3 regions of the Bacteroides sedimenti genome follow, and region 1 is predicted to be linked to each of the others. Evidence: riboswitches for the same ligand, from Rfam matches in the RefSeq annotation. Region 1 holds a riboswitch; each other region holds the start of a gene.

Region 1 (4,802 bases):
GTGTGCCTATCGTTCCGTAATAGAGATCGTTGAAGGTAGGCAGACGGAAAATATCTTTGTAAAGCAGTCTCGCCCGCAGATCCTCGTTCTTAAACAACTGGTAGGAGAAGCTTACAGAGGGAGAGAAGCGGTTCCGGTTATCGGCAGCCGTTCCGGTTCTTACTGATTCGCGGGTTAAGGTAGAAAGTATGTGAGCCGTTGCGGTGAGGCGGTTGTTCACATACTTGGCAGCCAGCGCATTGAGCAAAGTGAAGCGGGTAGGGTAGACAAAATTGGTAAGGTCTGCCCTCATGGTATTGATACTTCCATCATTGGCCAACGATAAGGAGAGATTAGAATTTGCACGATACATGACGGTTCCCGACAGATAATATTCGTTCTGATAATAATTATTTCGGGTAACCGCATTATAAGTGGCGTTGTCCGGATTATCATACCTGTTGTAGCCCCAGTTGAACTTACCGTTCATCAAGAGGCTCCAACGATTGGATAATTGGTTTTCATAATTTGCCTGGACAAAGAAATTCTTGTCTTTCAAACGCTCCTCGGCACGTGCGTAATATAATTTGTTAGAAGGCAGACCTCTGTCCGAGAAGTAGTAATAAGCCTTCAAACTGGCCTTCTGCCTGTCGCTGAAACGGGCAAACAAGTTGGCTTCTGTCTTCACCGTTTCAATATCCGAGTTAAGACGATGCAATCGCTCCGTGGCGGTTCCGTTAAGCTGAGTGTAGGGATAGTTGCCGTCGGCATGCATGTAGTCTGCATGGAAGGAGGAAGACAACACCTCGTTCCACTGGTTGTCTAGATGAAGACTCGGATTATAAAAGCCAAAGCTACCCCCTTTAAAGGTAGCGCTGGCATTTATATTTTTCTGAGTAAGTACGGGTGCCGGACTCTTTATATTCAGGACACTGGCGGCAGAGAAGAGTCGGGCAGGCTGAAAGATGTTATCGTTTTGCCCGCTGTTCAAACTAATCTCTTCAATATTATCCAGCGTTAGCTTTCCAAGGTCCACTTGTCCCGTTTGAGAATCGGTAATAGAAATCCCGTCGTAAACCACGGCTGTGTGGTTGGCTCCCAGACTTCGTACCGAGATTGTTTTTAGTCCGCCGATGCCGCCATAGTCTTTTACAACCACTCCGCTGAAAAACCTGACAGCATCCGAAACCTGTAATAACCCGGACTGTTTTAATTGATTAACATCAAGCACCTGAAGCGGAGTAGTGGAACGAAGTTCCTTCTCCTTTTTTCTCTCCTTTACCACAACTTCCTTAAGGGTATGTACACGTAAGGAATCTGGTTTTTGCGCCTGGACAAGCAAACTTGTGCAGAACCAAATGGATAAAGAGATTATTATGCTTCGAGTGTATGACATTTTATTTTCAGATTATAATTCGATTGTGAATCCGTCCATGCAGAAATAGGCAGGAGTATTCATTCCGAAATTTCCGTTATCAGTTGAAGATAGGCTGAATTTAACTTCAGCAACTTTGCCAAGGGCAGAAAGGTCCATCCATGTCCATTTATCAAGCAGAACCTTTTTCCCGTTGCGGTAATCTGCAAGATAAATTTCGGCAGTGCCTGTTGTGTTACCTTTATCATCTAAACCAGTAACAGTAAGTTTAAACCAGCTGCCATCCTTAAATGGTTTTGCGTAACCGTCACCATTCAATATAGATAAATAGGCATAAGTACTGTTGGTTACATACATACCTTTCACGGTATGGCTGGCGTTTCCTGCAAAATGGAACTTGTCGGTTGAGTACTCACTTGGGTTTACAGTCATATATGTTGCACTGGTTTTACCGCTACCGGTGATTGCACTGTTGTTAGTATATCCCGCAGTTTTTACATCAGTCTTATTGGTATAGGTAAATCCCCCTCCAAATGTATTAAAGCTTGTTGTGTAGCTATCGAAAACGAAATAACCTGTCTGGTCAACAAATGTGTTTTTATAAGTCCAGGCCCCTGCCGGCTCTTCTTTAAATATCCCGGTAAATTCAGTTTCGGGCTTGTCTAGTTTTCCTTGTAGGTTAAGAACAACGGTTGTGCTGTTTACAATGGGCGAATTGTCGTCGCTGTTGCAACTACATAGTACCACCACGGTAAGCAGCAATAGAGAATAGATCTTTTTCATCTTGTCTATCAGTTTAAATAAGTAATAAAATGTGTTTTGTTATGTGCTAAGCTCATTCCTCGTAAGCTTTATACTGTCATAATGCACGGTAGGTCTTCTGACTTGTTTCCGTTGGAAAGCGCCTTCCCGAACTAATTGTTCAGTGGTATTGAGTGGTTGCTTACAACGTTATAATGAAACTTACAGCAGCGGGACTGTTCAGGATTCTCACCTGATTCCCTTTTAATCACTTCTTCGCTACGGGAGATTTTGTGAACCAATGCGCGGCAAAGTTAGAAAGAAAATCTATAAACACAATAAACTTTTGATTTAATTCTACTCTTATGCCCGTTATTTATCTGACTAATAATGAGAAACTAGCTGGTTATTGCCGCCGAATTAGTATCTTTGTTTAGACGACTTATTGTTAGGGTCATGTCCCTTGATGTTTAGGGTCATGATGCCATGAGTATAGCCTCATAAGGCTAATAAGCTGGGGTCGCGACCCTAATAATAGTTCTTCGATAATAAAGTAATAGTATAAAGTAATTAATCTGTTAATCTAAAGAGGAAGAAATGGCAATTCGTTACAGCGTTCACACCAATACTTTGAAGAATGCAAAGACTGGTGAAGACAAAAAATCTGTTTGGGTAAGTGTAAAAAGTAGATCTAACTATAGGATGGAGGATTTGGTCAGGGAGCTAAGTGGTGGTTCGCCGGCTAAGAAGGGCGAACTGATGAGTGCGTTTATAAGGATTGCCGCTTGCATTGAGGAAAAACTGAAAGATGGGCACAGTGTTACCATTGATGGATATGGTACGTTCCAGCTGACAGTGCAGGTTAAAGAGGGGAAAGAGAATAGCGATTTCCGTGCCGAGTCAGTGGAATTGAAGAATGTGATATTTAATGCCACCAGACAGGCAAAGAAAAGAATCAACGCTGCCGGGTTTGAACGTTTCAATGAAGATATTCATCCCAGACGATAAATAAAAAAGAAAACCCGGGCGAATCACTTCGACCGGGTGTCTTTCAATAAACTTGGCAGAGTTTAAAGATTATATACTATTTGTCATAAAGTTTTCGCCTGTTAGAGTAGAAAATATTCCTTCACCCTTTCAGCTACATAATTGGTTATGGAAATAATATAACCGGAATGATTATCATTCGGCTACGTGGTTCAACGCTTTATCCTCGAAAGCTATTGAAAAGCATGCATGGCAGGTCTTCTGACTCTGTTTCCGTTTGCAGGCACCTTCCCGAACATTCAGTTCAGTGGTAGTGAGTAGTTGCCAGCAACGTTTTGTTGAAACTTACAGCAGCGGGACTGTTCAGGACTTTCACCTGATTCCCTTTTCATCTTTTGCCCGATAGGGCTTTAGAACCAATGCAGAAGCAAAGATACATATTTATTTTAAACAAAACAGGATTGCGGAAGAATAAAATCTTCGCAATCCTGCTTTTTAATTTTTGGCGAGGGTGAATACGAACTCCAGTCCACCGCCTTTATTATTTTTGGCCGAGATGTTTCCTCCGTGTATAAGTATGGAGTTCTTCACGATGGCAAGTCCCAGCCCGGTACCGCCTATCTTTCGCGATCGTCCTTTGTCAACCCGGTAGAATCGTTCGAAGAGCCGGTTCAAATGTTCCGGTGAAACGCCTACGCCTGTATCCGAGAAACTGAAGTAATAGAATGTTTCATCTTCTCTGAAGCATTTTATTGTGATGGAAATATCGGTTCCAGCGTAAGAGATGGAATTATCCATCAGATTGCGGAAGATGGAATAGATGAGCGATGCGTTTCCGCGGATATACATATCTTTTTTCAGCAGGTTATGAACGGAGATGTTTCTCATTTCAAGCTCCAGAGATACCTCATTAATTATATTCTGTACCAGTGAATTTACTTCCACCTTTTCCATGTCGATCATGTTGCTTGCCTCATCTATTCGGGTAAGAACCGAAATATCCCTTAGCAGCCTGGTCAATCGGTTGCTTTGTGCATAACATCTTTCTATGAAAGTATTGAATTTGTCTTTCGGCAGGTTCGGATTGTTGACTATGGTTTCCAGATATCCTTGGATACTGCTTACAGGAGTTTTCAACTCATGAGCAATATTCTGCGTCAGCTGCCTTTTCATGCGGTGCTGTTCCTCTTCCATAGTCACATCATTAATTGAAACTTCAAAGCTGAGGTCCTGGAAAATGATACATTCAACAATAAAGACTCTTCCGTTTTTCTCAATATTAAGAGAGAGGCGTCTCTCCTGATTTCCCGGTTTTGCCGGTGCATTGTTTATAAATTCGGTAATCTTCTGTAGCTCCGGAATTGAGAATACCTCTTCCGCGCTTTGAAGATTGACATCCGATATCAGGTTGCTATACTGTGTAAAGAGACTGTTGACAAGAATTTCTTTTTTTTCGGCATTGAAGACCCCCAGTCCTTCATGAGAACTTTGCAGATGGGTAATCAGCTTTTCGCGTTCAATATATAGAGCCTCTTTTGTTTCGCGAAGACGCTTGTATATTTTGATAATATGTTGCGAAATCTCACCCAGTTCGTTATGCGGAAAAGTCTTTTCCATATCCATTCCCAAAGGCTCGTCGCGGTGTGCCCTTACGGTAAATTCCCTTAATCGGGCAATGGACATTCCAAACTTTCTGGTAAATCTGGAAAATGCGATGGTG
Region 2 (4,802 bases), 320 kb from region 1:
TGTTGTAACATCATGCAATCCCCGGATAACAACACAAATACTAAAATCGTACCCGGCTATCGTGTCGCCCGATTCCGTAGTTGTTTATAATATAGGCGATACAGTTCCCGGTTCTGCCACTACAATAGGACATGTCAATGTGCGAGATGGCGGTTTTACAACGAAATGCAAATATGATGAAGTGCTTTCTTTTGCTAAAAATGAAGTGTCGAAGAACGGAGGCAATGGATTGATGATTACCGCACACTCAAAACCATCTGTATGGAGCAGTTGCCATCAGATTTCCGGAACCATGCTGCTTTTAGACAGTAAGATAATAAACGATTCCTTGCTGGTTAATAAGCATTTAAACCAGTTTGTACCATCTAAAATAATGGTTAATAAGCGCATAGTGCCTAGAAATACCTTCTCGGCTAGTGTGGGTTATGCCTATATTTACAGTGATATTTATAATGACGGAGATGGTTTCAGTAGCGCGGTTGCCTCTCAACTTAGAAGCGGAACCGATTGGAGATTTGAATATGAGCATTCATTCAAGAGCGGATGGGGAGTTGGTATCATTTACTCCGGATTCCGTTCGTCAGTATCTTTCTATGGTGGAAGCGATTCTTTCAATTCAACCTACATTGCTCCATTTGTGAGCGGACGTTGGATGGTTGGAGATAAATGGATGCTGGCAGGTAAATACGGAATCGGTTATTTCAGGCACGATGAAAAGGCAAGCAACGGATACAATATGTGGGCAAGCGGGGTTGGAATAAGCGTTGATTTCGGTGCAGAATATATGCTGACTAAACATCTGGGCATAGGATTATCTATCGGAGCTGTTACCAGTCAACTGGGAGATATGAAAGATAATCTTGGAAACGTATATTCTTCAACAGAAGATAATGCTAACGGCATTGCCAGAATTACTATTCTTCCCGGATTCAGATTTTATTTCTGATAATTATAGCTATATAGTTTGTTTCAGTTGTTTTCGGGTTGCTGAATAGTTGAATTGTTGTTCATATAAAGAACTGTAACAAACATCTTGATTTTTAAAGAAAGAAGGTACAAATCTCGTTTTTAATTAACTTCAGAGCTTTAAAAGAACCATATTCAATCTCTATTGTGGATTGAATATGGTTCTTTTTATAAGTTTCAAACTCTATCGTTTTATTAATTTTATTGTTTGCCCGTTCATTCTTACAAAGTACACGCCATTTGCCCAACTGCTCACATTTATTAGCGTATTGGCTTCGTAATTGGCGTTTTCATATACTCTAACCCCATTTATAGAGTAGATTGTTACGTTCCCGCTTAAGCTCAGAATGGTAAAGGTTGAAGCAGGATTCGGAGAAATAATACTCTGTAATTTTGGTTGTTTTAACTCTGTAGAGAGTGTAACATCAACCGGAATCCGGACAAATGTTGTCACACCCAGAACAGTCCGGCTAACAACAAGCGAAGTTGTGCCTTCCGAAGCTGAATTTATCTGCAGGTTATCTGCATTAATGGTAGCTGTGGCATAAGTGGCATTGGGTGCATCGGTAATGGTATATACAGGATTTGAAGTTGCATACTGAATTTCTGAACCGGAAGCTGGCGAAATAAGGTTGAATAATGAACCGAGCGATAAAGTAAACGAGGTGTTTGGATGCATATTCTGCTTATCAGCAGGAGTTATATTTCTTTCTCCACCAAAATTATCCATGCAAAAATAGAGTGGGATAGTGGAACCTGAAGCATTCTTTCTCGTGCCATCTGCTTTAAAATCAATGTATTTCACGATTCCGAGTTCGCGAAGGTCAAACCATTGCCAGGAATCTAGTGTGTAATGATTGTCAGGATTCTCGGAACGATAATCGGCAAGGTAGAAATCCAGCGATTTGCCGTTGCTGCCTTTAGCGGTAATCTTGTACCAATCGCCTACCCCAAATGGGGTATTTGCATCCGATTGTCCGGTAGAATTCATTCCGGTACCATGTTCGGAAACATACTTCACCCAGGCAGAATTGGAAATATAAAAACCGCTGATTTGTTCTCCATTAGGCATGTCTGAGATCGTTACTCGTGTTCTGGCTCCAAATGTATATACTACTGCGTAATTTTTAGAATTATCTACTCCGTGTCCCACTGCCGACCGAAACTGTTGATTAAGAAAATCGGATGGTTCAAACGAAGTTGATGTGAGATTGGAATAGGCAAATCCTCCCCAGGTTTTATAACTCTCTACCAGCGTATTGGTGAACACATAAGCTCCGCTTTGAAATACAGATTGGTAGTTGCTACTTGTATTATCTCCCCACCAGCGACTTTCAGGGTCGAGGGACAAATTATCAAAAGTTGCAGTCCTGCCGTTAACCGTCTGTCCATTTATAACATTTGTGATTAATAAGAGAAATGTTAGCGCTAGTAAAATACTTTTGTTCATAATAAAATCTTTTTAATTGGTTATTAATGATTATTTGTAAATAAGTACTGTTAGCTACTTTTACTATTGCTACATAAGCTTCTTTCGGAGATTTTTTAATCTACAGGCGGATCGTTCAGGAGTGCCTTGAATAAACAAGACATCTTTTCGTCAGATTTACAACCGGACGACAAATAAAATGACAAGTACAAAAAGAGAACTTGAAAAAAAATGAAACAATACAAGTCAGTACGTGCCGTTTTTAGCTCTATTCCCGAAGCTTATAACAATATAATATGGCAGGTCTTCTGACTTACTCCCGTGTTCTGAACGCCTTCCCAATCGTTTTCACGAATCAGTGGCTAAAGTATGTTCAGCACGCATTAGCGGAGCTTACAGCAGCGGGTCTGTTCAGGATTTTCACCTGATTCCCTTTTCATCGCATGTTCCGAAGCAAATTTGGAATATGCGACACCAAATTATTAGCAATGCAAATATATGTATAATATATGTAACGAAAAAAGATTATTCCCATTTTTTGTAAGTTTCTAATCTTGTCATTACTTTATCAATCAGCTGTTGTTTTTGGAAAGAAGGTCTCTTATATGGAATTTAAAAATGTGAATAGTTATTGGTGCGACTGATGAAATTATGAAAATGTATAAGCCAAAATCACAACGCGAATATTGTGCCAAGTAGATGGGTAAAATGCAATAATTGCCTTCAATCATTTCAAATAATCGTTAATTCGGATGATTTTGAATGAAATCTGTACTAAAAAAGTATATTGTAAAGGTCAATCTCGGCCTACATTTGCATAATGTTAGTCTAAATAAAATACATTGTAAAATAAATCTTTTATATGAAAAGAAAAATTATTTCAAGTTTTAAAACTATAAGAATCATTGGATGCCTGTTTTTTTGTTGGCAAGTTTCATATGGCATGAAGACACAGACAAATCTCTTGTTACCCTCATCAATTGATAAAAAAACTATTTACGAACAAGAAGTTAGTTACAGTTTCATTAAAGAGGACTCGCTCAAGACCAGAATCGTCTCCAACTTACCACAACCAATAAATGACTTGGTGTTTCAATCTCTGCCTACAGTGTGGGATGAGGCTATTCCGTTGGGTAATGGCATTATCGGAGCCTTGATATGGCAAAAAGGAGATAATTTACGCATTGGAATTGACCGGGCCGACCTTTGGGATCTACGCCCGGTTAAAGAGTTTGAGAAATCAAAAAACTATTCGTATCGCTTCGTTTGCGAACAAATTATTCACAAGAAAGACCTCAAGCCTGTTCAATCGTTGATCGATGATCGTAGTCGGCTAGATCCTGCCCCCACTAAAATACCGGCCGGAGGAATAGAGTTTTGCATTAAACCACTTGGAGAGATAGAGCAAGTTCGTTTAGACGTAGCCCGGGCGGTATGTCACATTCATTGGAAAAATGGTGTTAAGGCTCAATTCTTTATTCATGCCGCTGACAATTCCGGTCGTTTCATTTTTGAGAACTTACCAAGCGAACTGATTCCTCTGTTGGTAGTACCATCTTACGAAGAAAGTACGAATCTGGATGTTAGTATGCCTAAAAGTGTAAGACCGCTCAGTTCTTTAGGCTATAAAAAAGGAATAATCCTGCACCCTAAAAAGAATATTCTTGTGTACCACCAACAAGCCTGGGGCAAAGTTTCTTACGAAATTGCACTGACTTGGAACACTTTTAATAGCTCAACGTTGGAAGGCTCTTTTTGTGTAACATCAAAGGGCACATGGTATTCTGAGTCCAAGAAAGCACAACAACTATTGGAACAATCATCTCATATTAGCTACAAGAAGGCATTGCAGCAACACGTTGCTTGGTGGAAAAATTATTGGGCGCAATCAGAAATTTCTATTCCCGATCCGCTTTTAGAAAAACAATGGTATTTAGAGCAATACAAATTTGGAGCCTCTTCACGTAAGAATGCACCGCCTATCTCTTTACAGGCTATATGGACGGCAGATAATGGACAAACGCCTCCTTGGAGAGGCGATTTCCACAATGACTTAAACACACAGTTGAGTTACTGGCCTGGATATAGCTCTAATCATTTGGAAGAATCATCTGTTTTTACCGATTGGCTCTGGAAAATCAAAGATAACTCTAAAGATTTTACACATCGTTTCTTTGGCGTTAAAGGTCTTAATGTTCCTTGTATTGCGACACTTACAGGTAAAGCTATTGGTGGATGGAGTCCATACTCTCACTCTCCTTCAACTGCAGGATGGTTGTGTCATTATTTCTATCTGCAATGGAAATATAGCATGGATAAGGACTTCTTAATGAATCGCGCCTATCCGTTTGTAAAACAAACAGCCATTTACTTCAACAATATCTCCGTAATTGGAGACAATGGAAAG
Region 3 (4,802 bases), 840 kb from region 1:
CCATTACTTAATCATTTTTCAACATTTAAATCCAGCAATATCAGCTGTTGGTCACTATTCACAGAGTCACCCTCGTTAACCAGGATTTCTTTGATATAGCAATCGGAAGTCACTTTATAATTACTCTGCATTTTCATGGCTTCAATAACCAGCACTGTTTCTCCGGCAGCCACCAGGTCACCTTCATTCACAGGTATTTTCACCACTTTCCCAGGCATTGGTGATACCACTTTATCATCCTGTCGCACCTCTTCTTTCTTTTTCATTCGCAAATACTTTGCTTTTGTATCGACGATATCCACATTATAAGAAGAGAAGTGGGTATTTACCTTGTAACTCTTCCCATTCCCCGAACGAATAAGCTCTGCATTGTACGACTTTCCATTATGCAGAATAGAACAGGCTCCGTTTTCCGCCATTACCACATCCACTTCAAACTCTTTTCCATCAATGGTAAGGCGCACATTATTGCCCTCCTTTGAAAGAAGTTCTATTTCAGCAGTTCTTTTTCCAATATGTATTTCCATTTGTTTGCTTTCTTTTAGATTCTCAATACCCCTTTGTGTAAACCAAACTCACGCCAGCGGCTGATAGGACGATTATCGGTAGATACATTCGAGTTATTTTCTTCCAGATTCATCAGATAGTCTATATACGTTGCCACCATTGCAATATTTTCGGTTTCTTCCTCGTCAGTAGGAATGCCTTTCAACAGCAATCCTGTATTCTTCTGTATAAAGCCGGTATCATAAGCACCTTTTACAAAGTCCGGAGTATCCATGATGCTTCTCAGGTAACCAATATTAGTTTTAACTCCGGTTATCTTGTACTCGTGAAGCACCCGGCGCATCCGTTCGATAGCATATTTACGGGTAGTAGCCCATACAATCAGTTTACCAATCATCGGGTCGTAATGAATCGGAATTTCATATCCTTCGTACACATAACTATCAATGCGAACGCCTATACCATTAGGCTCTGTTATCTGTCGAATCACACCCGGACAAGGCATAAAATTAAATTCAGTATCTTCGGCACAAATACGGCATTCAATGGCATGTCCACGCTGCACGATATCTTCCTGGTTAAAACGCAAAGGAATGCCGTTGGCAATGTGAATCTGTTCTTTTACCAAATCCACGCCAAGCACCTCTTCTGTTATAGGATGCTCTACCTGCAGCCGGGTATTCATTTCCAGGAAGTAGAAGTTACGGTTCTTGTCCACCAAAAACTCAATTGTTCCGGCACCGACATAGTTCACAGCCTTTGCTGCAGCAACCGCCGCTTTTCCCATCATTTCCCTCAACTCCGCAGTAATAAATGGAGATGGACTCTCCTCTACAATCTTCTGATTGCGTCGTTGTACAGAGCACTCTCTTTCACACAGATGAACCACATTCCCATAATTATCACCCAAAATCTGGAATTCAATATGGTGAGGTTCTTCCACAAACTTTTCCAGGTATACGGTATCATCACCAAATGATGAGAGTGCCTCCGATTTTGCTGTAGTATAAGCCTCTTCGACTTCGCTTTCATTGTGAATCAGCCTCATCCCTTTTCCGCCACCGCCCATCGATGCCTTCAGCATCACCGGATAGCCAATTTTATTACATACATCGATTGCCTCTTTCACATCTCTCAGGCTCTGTTCAGTACCAGGAACAACAGGTACATCAGCTGCAATCATCTGCTTACGTGCAGATATCTTATCACCCATCGCATCCATTGTTCCAGCATCAGGCCCTATAAAGATTATACCTTCTTCCTTGCAGCGATTGGCAAAAAGGGAGTTTTCAGAGAGGAAACCATAGCCCGGATGGATTGCATCCACCTGATGAGCTTTGGCAATTTCGATGATTTTTTCTACATTCAGATAGCTGTCTTTTGATGCTGCTCCACCTACACAATAGGCTTCATCAGCATACAAGACATGTTTTGCCGTCCGGTCGGCTTCAGAGAAAATCGCAATCGATTCAATCTCCATTTCCCTGCAGGAGCGCATAACTCTCACCGCAATCTCGCCACGGTTAGCAACCAAGATTCTTCTAATCATTTCTCAGATATTTGGTACAACAATTCATTCCGCCAATAAGGCAGAACAATTACTATTAAATTCCTTCAAAAACAGATTTTAGTACGCAAAGGTTCATTTCCCACTCCACGAGGAGATAAACATGAAACAGATTGGCAGGTCTTCTGACTTACTCCCATCCTGAACGCCTTCCCGGCAACAGCCAGTGGCAAGAGTTTTTATCAGGATGATTTACAGAGGTTCACAGCAGCGGGCCTGTCCGGGATTTTCACCCGATTCCCTTTTAATTGCTATCGTTGATAAACAACAGCAAACCAATTCGGGGGCAAAGGTAACAATTCTGAAGAATTATGAGACATAATTGGATAGAAAACATTATTTTTGCAGAAAATTTACCAACTATGATACAATCAATGACCGGCTACGGGAAAGCCACTATCACCCTGGTTGACAAGAAGATTAACGTTGAAATAAAGTCACTCAACAGTAAAGCTCTGGATTTATCAACACGTATCGCTCCTGCCTATCGGGAAAAGGAGATGGAGATACGTAATGAAATAGCAAAATCGCTTGAAAGAGGCAAGGTTGATTTCAGCCTTTGGATAGACAAGAGCGATGCAGATGTGGTTACTCCAATCAATGCAGCTGTTGTAGAAGGTTACTACAGACAAATCAGACAGCTATCTGATGCGTTGGAAATTCCGATGCCGAACGATTGGTTTAAAATATTGCTTCGCATGCCCGATGTGATGTCCAAGATGGAGACTCAGGAGCTTTCTGAGGAAGAGTGGGCAGAGGCACACAAAGCAGTACAAGAAGCTATTCAGCACTTGGTAGACTTCCGCAAACAGGAAGGTTCGGCTCTGGAAAAGAAATTCCGGGAGAAAATTGCGAACATCCGGTCATTACTCGAGTCGGTATCACCACATGAAGCAGAGCGTATAGAAAAGATAAAGACACGCATCATGGATGCACTGGAAAAGACAGCCAGTGTAGATTTTGATAAGAACCGCCTTGAACAGGAACTCATCTATTATATTGAGAAGCTGGACATCAATGAGGAGAAGCAGAGACTAGCCAACCACCTGACCTACTTTATCAATACAATGGAAGAGGGCAGCGGACAAGGAAAGAAGCTAGGTTTTATCGCTCAGGAGATGGGGCGTGAAATCAATACCCTCGGAAGCAAATCCAACAATGCGGAGATGCAGAAAATAGTGGTTCAGATGAAAGACGAACTAGAACAAATCAAAGAACAAGTTTTAAACGTAATGTAATATGAAAGGAAAGTTAATTATATTTTCAGCACCTTCCGGGGCTGGCAAGTCAACCATGATTAACTACCTGTTGAAACAGGGCCTTAAACTTGCCTTTTCAATTTCAGCAACCAGCCGTCCGCCTCGTGGGACCGAACAGCATGGAGTGGAATATTTCTTTCTTTCACCGGAAGAGTTTCGTCAGCGAATCAACAACGATGAATTCCTGGAATACGAAGAGGTGTACAAAGACCGTTTCTACGGCACCCTGAAAGAACAAGTCGAAAAACAGCTGGCTGCCGGTCAGAATGTGATATTCGATGTCGACGTGGTTGGCGGATGTAATATCAAGAATTTCTACGGAGACCGCGCGCTTTCTGTATTCATACAACCCCCTTCCATGGAAGTGCTTCGTGAGCGTCTTGTAGGAAGAGGAACCGACGAGCCTTCAGTTATCGAAAATCGTCTTGCAAAAGCGGAATTCGAACTAAGTTTTGCCGATAAGTTCGATGTCGTGATAATAAACGACAATCTGGAAGAGGCACGTAACAAAGCACTTAAGGTAATCCAAGACTTCCTAAATAGATAATTCCCTTTTTCAGGGATATCATCATTTTTCTGATATGAAGAAAATAAAGACGGGTATATTCGGTGGAACATTCAATCCTATTCACATCGGGCACCTCGCACTGGCAAATTATATTTGCGAGTTCGAGGAGCTCGATGAACTATGGTTTTTAGTCACCCCGCAAAACCCGTTGAAAGAAAGCGACTTTCTGGACGACAACATTCGTCTGGAGCTGGTAAAACTGGCCATTGAAGGATATCCCAAATTCCTTGCATCTGACTTTGAGTTCCACCTGCCCAAACCTTCTTACTCCTGCGATACGATCGACAAACTGAAGAAAGCCTATCCCGACCGGGAATTCATTCTCATCATCGGCGGAGATAACTGGCTTATTTTTGATAAGTGGAGAGATTATCAGCGAATCATTAACGAGAATGAAATCTGGATTTATCCACGCCCCGGTTCAACCATAGATAAAAGCACACTTCCTCCTTCGGTAAAACTCACCAACGTGCCCGAAATAGACATTAGTTCCACCTTTATTAGAGATGGCATTAAAAGCGGAAAGGACATCCGCTATTTTATGCATCCGGCTGTTTACCAGAAAATCAAGGAAGAGGGCTATTTTTTGTAGTGGAATTCCGGACTCTTGCAACGCAGTTCAATCACTACTATTTCACTAGGCGCAAACATTCTGATGTTCTTCGACGAAGTGCCAATGCCGTTGGTAATAATCACCGGCACCTTAGCCGATGTTTTCTTTTTCCCTTTCAGGAACTTCCTGCCATAATGAGAAGGAGTTACAGGAGCATAAATCCCGAACAAAGTGATCTGCCCGCCATGCGTATGCCCTGCCAGAGCGAGGTCAGTATTCGAAACATCCACATCCTCCACATAATCGGGTGTATGGGTTAGCAAAACAACAAAATCTTCCGGCTTCAAA

The links. A riboswitch is a leader RNA that binds a small molecule or an ion and turns the genes downstream of it on or off. The one in region 1 is predicted to bind cobalamin.
Region 2: another riboswitch for cobalamin. It lies ahead of ABWU87_RS01530 (DUF4465 domain-containing protein); the one in region 1 lies ahead of ABWU87_RS02825 (DUF4465 domain-containing protein).
Region 3: another riboswitch for cobalamin. It lies ahead of accC (acetyl-CoA carboxylase biotin carboxylase subunit); the one in region 1 lies ahead of ABWU87_RS02825 (DUF4465 domain-containing protein).

What each region holds. Positions count from the first base shown of each region.
Region 1 covers NZ_AP028055.1:731,448-736,249, forward strand. The annotation lists gene ABWU87_RS02820 (TonB-dependent receptor plug domain-containing protein) at 1-1,375, opposite strand, end outside; gene ABWU87_RS02825 (DUF4465 domain-containing protein) at 1,388-2,137, opposite strand; cobalamin riboswitch at 2,208-2,414, opposite strand; gene ABWU87_RS02830 (hypothetical protein) at 2,693-3,103, shown strand; cobalamin riboswitch at 3,317-3,519, opposite strand; gene ABWU87_RS02835 (sensor histidine kinase) at 3,578-4,802, opposite strand, start outside.
Region 2 covers NZ_AP028055.1:406,750-411,551, forward strand. The annotation lists gene ABWU87_RS01525 (hypothetical protein) at 1-946, shown strand, start outside; gene ABWU87_RS01530 (DUF4465 domain-containing protein) at 1,151-2,416, opposite strand; cobalamin riboswitch at 2,677-2,889, opposite strand; gene ABWU87_RS01535 (glycosyl hydrolase family 95 catalytic domain-containing protein) at 3,339-4,802, shown strand, end outside.
Region 3 covers NZ_AP028055.1:3,651,022-3,655,823, reverse strand. The annotation lists gene ABWU87_RS14560 (acyl-CoA carboxylase subunit beta) at 1-4, opposite strand, end outside; gene ABWU87_RS14555 (biotin/lipoyl-containing protein) at 12-527, opposite strand; gene accC (acetyl-CoA carboxylase biotin carboxylase subunit) at 542-2,056, opposite strand; cobalamin riboswitch at 2,173-2,369, opposite strand; gene ABWU87_RS14545 (YicC/YloC family endoribonuclease) at 2,437-3,312, shown strand; gene gmk (guanylate kinase) at 3,314-3,880, shown strand; gene nadD (nicotinate (nicotinamide) nucleotide adenylyltransferase) at 3,915-4,493, shown strand; gene ABWU87_RS14530 (metallophosphoesterase) at 4,481-4,802, opposite strand, start outside.